Regions from separate parts of the Pedobacter sp. UYP30 genome, predicted to be linked through region 1. Evidence: riboswitches for the same ligand, from Rfam matches in the RefSeq annotation. Region 1 holds a riboswitch; the other holds the start of a gene.
The links. Region 1 has a riboswitch for cobalamin ahead of ABIB40_RS10220 (TonB-dependent receptor plug domain-containing protein). Riboswitches for the same ligand answer to the same signal wherever they lie in the genome.
Positions count from the first base shown of each region.

Region 2: it holds a riboswitch for cobalamin, as region 1 does, so the genes downstream of both, metE (5-methyltetrahydropteroyltriglutamate--homocysteine S-methyltransferase) here and ABIB40_RS10220 (TonB-dependent receptor plug domain-containing protein) in region 1, are expected to answer to the same signal.

Region 1 is NZ_JBEPPD010000007.1:137,404-140,826, reverse strand. It holds gene ABIB40_RS10220 (TonB-dependent receptor plug domain-containing protein) at 1-2,029, opposite strand, end outside; cobalamin riboswitch at 2,129-2,322, opposite strand; gene ABIB40_RS10215 (serine hydrolase) at 2,418-3,423, shown strand, end outside.
Region 2 is NZ_JBEPPD010000001.1:185,302-188,724, reverse strand. It holds gene ABIB40_RS00895 (glycoside hydrolase family 2 protein) at 1-679, opposite strand, end outside; gene ABIB40_RS00890 (Lrp/AsnC family transcriptional regulator) at 1,021-1,482, opposite strand; cobalamin riboswitch at 1,654-1,819, shown strand; gene metE (5-methyltetrahydropteroyltriglutamate--homocysteine S-methyltransferase) at 1,990-3,423, shown strand, end outside.

The DNA.
Region 1 (3,423 bases):
AGTTTGATTTTAGTGTAAAGCGATAGTTTCTTCCTGGCATTGGGTAATTGAGCACAACATCGTAATATTGGTTAAACACATTATTTACCTCGGCGGTTAAAGCCAGCCTCGTAGTATTCAGTTTAAAATTTGTGCCGACCGTTAAATCGTGGGTGTACCAAGGCTTAACGTAATTTACAGGAATATTTGCGCTTTGGCTATACCGTTCGCCAGTGTAGATGTAGCCATAATTAAAGCTAAAATTTTTATAATCGATGGCGAGTCTAGCCGTGCCGCTGTTTACTGGAATGTATGGAACCTGATCTCCATAATTAAATGCCGTAGCGCTTATATCAATTGCTTTCTCGAAGGTATAATTGGCGCTGGCTTTGAGTGATAAATCTTTTGCTAAACTCCAAACGGTTTGGATGTTTGTCTCCACCCCTTTTATACTCACATCACCTATATTAAAAATGGTCCAACGCCCCAAATTATTGCCCGGAATGGCGACAATCTTGTCTTTAACTCGGTTATAATACGCATCTGTATGTATGGAAAAATACGCCAAACGCTTTTTAAGCGGAGCTTTGTTAAAGGTAAACCCAATGTCATATTGGTGTATGTATTCGGGCCGAAGATTTGAATTTCCAACGAAAGTGTAATAAAGGTCGTTAAAAGTTGGCAGTCTAAAAATAGATTTATAGAAAGACCGAAGACGAAAGTCTGGACTGTCAAATGGTTGCCAAGACGCCATAATTGTCGGCGTAAATTCTTGCTTATTACCCGCGGCAATACCCTGCTCTACATTTTCGTGCACCAAAGTAGCCAGCACATTTCCTTGAACTTGTAGTTTCTTTAAGTTTATGCCACTTGCTAGCGCGATTAATCCTGTTTGGCGGGTTGGATAGGCAAAATTGTACAGATTGGCATCGAGTTTTTGCAGACTATAATCGGTGGCTAAAGAAACTTGCCATAACTTCGAAAACTTATAGAGATTGGTGGCAGAGAGGTAACATTCTTGCTCTGTAAATCTATTGTCTAAAATGCCTTTATTCAGTTTTATTTCTGGATCTATATAGCGCAGAAAGCTGTAGGCATATTTTGCATTGAGTAACAGGTTATATTTTTGAGCTAAGTTGTTATGGTAAGAGCCTTGTACAAACGTATTGTCATCCCATTGGCGTTGGGTAAATGTGTATTTATTAGAAACAATAGCTCCTGGCAGTCCTCTTGCAGAATTGTAATTGTACACTTTTACATTCCACTGGCTGCTATCGGCCAACGTGCCAAAAAGCGTTGCCTCCAAACGTAACGATTTCACATCGCCGTTGTTTCGAACCACCGTGGTATCGTACTCGTAATCTTTATATCTAAATTTATATTTGCCGTTTGCCTCCACATAGGCGCCATCAAAACTCAGGGAGAGTTTATTGTTAATTTTCTGCTTATAATTGATGCTTGGATTCAGCAGACCAAACGAACCAGCTTTCATCGATACATTTGCCTGGTAAGATTTCCCATCTACAAATTTAGGTGTTGCCGTTTTTAAATATAAGGCACTTGCTGCTGCATAGCCTCGCGCAGGAATTAATAAATCTGGCTTCTGCCCAACATAAACTGATATTTCTTCCATATTATCTAAGGAATATTTACCTAGATCTACTTGTCCGTTTTGTGCATTGCCCAACTGAATGCCATCATAAAAAACAGCGGTGTGATTGCTGCCCATGCTCCGTACGTTGATGGTTTTTAAACCTCCAATGCCGCCGTAATCTTTCAATTGCACACCAGAGAAAAAACGAACTGCATCTGCCACAGAAAGGCTATTTAGACGCTGTAATTCTGCTCCCTCCAAAATTTGCACCGGAACGGGCGACTGATTTACGTTCGATTTTTTATATTGATTTATCTCGACATCTTTTAGCTGTTTTGCTTTTACAGAATCTGTTTGGGCAACCGCATTTTTAGGCAGAACGATGCTTAATCCCGTTAGGAAGGCATAAATTAAAAAATATATGATGTTTAAAGAAACACCCTTTTTTAAAGTCATTCTGGTGGTGAGTTTTGCCCACAGCCAACAGATTAATAAAAGAAATGAAAACACGAAAACCGCAATTGCTCCACTCCTAGCTTCAATCCACGAAAGCTATGAAATTATTATGCAATGGCAGGTCTCCTGACTTGCTCCTAGTTTTTCCGCCTTCCCATCCGCCGAAAGGCAAACAGTGGCAAAAGATTGAAAAACCTTTTTGGAGCTTACAGTTGCGGGACAGTTGCAGATTTACACTGCATTCCCTTTTAAGTCTGAGGTTGAGCCCAGACACCAAAAACGACGCAAAGGTAGGTAAAAAATACGAGGTGTGCGAAACAAATAAACGCTAGTTTAGAACATGCTCAAATTTTGCTAATTTAGCCAAGCATCCACAAAAATAAACCAAATGAAAAAAGCATTTCTTCTGCTTTCATTCTTTACCTCTTTTTCTGCTATGGCCCAAAAAATAGATACCACTTTTTTAGCAAAGCTGATGAAATCGAAGCCAGCACTTTTCGACACCATTTTAAAAACTCCCGACCATAAACAGGTGCAGATTCTGTACACACAGATAAATCGAGATGTGCAGAACAAGCCTCATTTTAAAAGCTTTGGCTATCACCTAGACCCGCATCATTACTTTTACCCTGCAAGTACAGTTAAATTGGCAGCGGTTATTTTTGCGCTAGAAAAAGTTAATGCGCTAAAAAAAACAGGTTTAACCATGCATAGCATAATGATCACCGATAGCAGTTACCGAGGACAAACAAAAATAATTGGTGATACGAGCGCAGCAAACAGTAAACCGAGCATTGCGCAATACATTAAAAAAATATTGCTTACCAGCGATAACGATGCGTTTAACCGTTTATACGAATTTATCGGCAGGGCCGAAATAAATAGAAAACTGAAGCAATATGGTTTAACAGATAGCCGAATTTTAAATCGATTGGCCATAGGCGATGCAGGAGAATCATCCAAACATACCAACCAAGTTAGATTTTATAACGATGCTAAACTGGTCTATCTAAATCCTGCGGAATATGATGATAAACATTATCCGTTAAAATTAAACCGGCTAATTGTTGGCAAAGCATATATAGACAGTAATGAAAAAATAGTAAACAAGCCTTTCAGTTTTAAGGATAAGAATGCTTTTTCTGTTGCGAATCAGCAAAAGTTGATGCGAAAACTCATTTTTCCAGAAGCTTTCCCCAAGAAAGATCGTTACAACCTTAGGCCAGAAGATTATAAGTTTATTTACACCTATATGAGTATGTTCCCGACAGAAAGCACACATCCAACGTACAATACAAAGGAATTTTGGCCTACCTATGCAAAAATGATCTATTTCGGTAGGGAGAAAAATGCTCATCTTACGCCCAACATCAGAATTTTTAGCAAATATGGCG
Region 2 (3,423 bases), on a different contig from region 1:
CATCGGTCACCTTGCCCTGCTTGTCTTTCAGCGTAATTTTTAAATTGTAAAGGAACGGATCTTCCGGCGACCATAACTTGGGTGATTTTACGGGCACATAGAATGGCACGCCAGGCTTTCCTTGCATCTGAGAAATCACCTTGCTTCCTTCTAATACATTTACAAATACCTGAGACGAAGGCGCGTTAACCGTTACCTTTAAACGACTATTTGCTACATCTGGCAATAAACGAACGGTTTTGATGTATATTTTGCTAACAGGCTCCAACCAAACCGACTGCCAAATTCCAGAACTAAATGTATAATCTCCACGTGGACCATTTTTTCCTGAAGGCGTTCTTCCATCGTTTGGATCATGTGCAGCCAAAACCAAAATGTTGGTTCCTGCTTTTAAAAAGCTAGTAATGTCGAAATTAAAAGAATCATAACCACCTGCATGTGTTCCGACTTTATTTCCATTCACAAACACAGTGGCATCATGATCAACGGCTTCAAAATTAATGATAACCTGTTTTCCTTTCCAGGTTGATGGAATTTCAAAATTTCTACGGTACCACATATTTATTTCCTGCTTGCGTTCTATTCCAGATAGAAAAGATTCTGGACAATAAGGAACAAGGATCTGTTCTTGTTTCCCTGCAAAGGAAATAGGTTTAATTGGATTTAAAGCATTTGCCACTTCTGCACCGCCAAGATAATCCCATTTACCGTTAAGCGATAACCAATCCTTTCGCTCAAACTGCGGGCGGGGATATTCTGGAAAAGGTACTTTCGCTTCTATCGCCTCCTTGGTTCAGTTAGTAGGCAATTTAGCTGATTGACCAAAACAAATGTTTAGGCAAACAACATTAAAAAGGATTTGGAAGTAAAAAAGTGGTTTCTTGGTAATGCTCATAACGGCTGATTAAAGTTGGTTAGATTAAAAACAAAATTACCTGTTTTTAAGTTAAAAAAAGTGATTTACAGGTTTTCTGAATGTGCTTAAAAACTAAATTTTGCAGATTAAAGAAAGCTGTTTGGTTAAAAACCAATGTTATGAGAATTCTTAATCTCGGCCATTACAAAAGTGCTGTGCGTGCTGCCAATACTTTCAACAGAACCCAACTTGTTAAATACAAAATCTTGGTAGTTCTTCATGTCCTTGGCATAAACCTTTAGAATAAAGTCATACTCGCCAGAAACATTGTAGCACTCCACCACTTCGTCTATGCTTAAAATATCCTCTACAAATTTATGTCCTATGGTTCTATCATGTTGTTTAAGTTTAATATTGCAGAACACAATAAAACCCCGATTAAATTTTTCGGCGTTTAAAATGGCAATGTATTTTTTGATATAGCCATTATTCTCTAGCCGCTTTACCCGCTCGAAAACAGGCGATGGAGACAAATTTACCTGCGCAGCGAGCTCTTTTGTGGTGTAACTTGAATTGTTGCCCAATATTCTTAACAACAACAAATCGGTTTCATCGCATCCTTCCATAGAATAATTTTCTTTTAGATGCGCAAATCTAAGTACTAATCAGCATAATATCTTAAAAAAATAAACAATAGAGAATATTTACCTTATTAATTAATTTAATTTGGTTTTTATACCTACTTAATTACCTTTGAAAAGAATTAAAAACTGATTGTAATATAGAGTTCTTTACACATTTCTGCAGTCGGAAAAGGTTTTACTTTTTGTAAATTAATAGGGAATCGTGTGTAAATCAGGAGCTGTCGCGCAACTGTAAGTAACATTAAATTTTTATCAGCAAATGCTAGAAAAGGTAAAAATAGTTACAAGTCAGGATACCTAACTATTCCGAAATGACGATGCTTTCGCGATTTGAAGCTTGAAGTCGGACGAGTGCACAGCTTAGGCAAAACATCTCTAATTGGTTGTCAATGCGCGCATTTCTCTTCCTCTAAGTTTCCCAACAAAGCATCTAGAGATTAAAAATGGGCTATTAACCGCAATTGTTAACCATTAAAAAATTAAAAACAGATGCAAACACACAACCTTGGCTATCCGCGAATTGGTAGCAACAGAGCATTAAAAAAAGCCAGCGAGCAATACTGGGCAGGTAAAATTTCTTTGGCCGACCTATTGGGCAAAGGCAAAGAAATTACCGAACAAAACTGGAAATTGCAGCAAGAGGCAGGAATAGACCTTATTCCCTCAAATGATTTCTCCTATTACGACCAAATTCTGGACATGTCTTTAACTGTAGGCGCTATTCCGAAGCGCTACAATCAGGTGGTGCTTACAAAAACAAATAACGAGCTAGATTTATATTTTGCCATGGCTCGCGGCTATCAGAAAGATGGTTTAGACATTACCGCCATGGAAATGACCAAATGGTTCGACACAAACTACCATTATATTGTACCCGAATTTTATAAGAACCAAGCCTTCAGCCTATTCTCGAGCAAAATAGTTACGGAATTTGTAAGGGCGAAGCAATTGGGAATAAAAAGCAAACCTGTAATAATCGGCCCGGTGTCTTACCTGTTGCTTGGCAAAGAAAAAGAAGCAGGTTTTGATAAGTTAGATTTGATTAAAAAGCTGCTACCAGTCTATTTGCAGATTCTTGGCGAATTAAAAAATCATGGCGCAGAATGGATCCAGTTTGATGAGCCGTTTTTAGCGTTAGACATCGACGAAAAGGCAAAAGAGGCCTTTAATTTTGCTTATGCAGAAATTAGAAAGCAATTTCCTACCCTTAAAATATTGGTAGCAACGTATTTTGAAGGATTAAAAGACAACCTAACACTAGCCACCTCCCTCCCAATAACAGCTTTACACATAGATCTTGTGCGTTCCCCAGAACAATTAGATGATGTTTTAAATGCCATTCCGAAAGAGATGATTTTATCCCTCGGCCTGGTGGATGGCAGAAATATTTGGAAAAATGATTTCGAACAATCTTTATCATTCCTCAAAAAAGCTGTAGCTAAACTTGGCTCGGATCACTTGCTAATTGCTCCCTCCTGTTCTTTACTTCATTCGCCATGCGATTTGGATTTAGAAACTGATGAAAAAACGCTTGGCCCAGAAGTTAAGCAATGGTTAGCTTTTGCCAAACAGAAAATAGATGAAGTAGTTATGCTGAAAAAACTTGCTTCAGAAACTCCTGATGACACAGCTATTGCCAAATTAGCAGAAAACAAGAAAGCCATTGCAAACCGCAAAAGTTCTAAACTGATTCATAACGAAGGAATAAAACAACGTGTTGATGCCATTACAAGCAAAGATTCTAAACGCTTAAATGCATTTTCATCAAGAAAAAAAATACAGCAAGAAATTTTAAACTTGCCGCTTTTTCCTACCACTACCATAGGCTCGTTTCCACAAACCGCCGAGGTTAGAAGCTGGAGAGCCCAGTTTAAGAAAGGAGAAATTTCACAATCCCAATACGATGCGCTTTTGAAGAAAGAA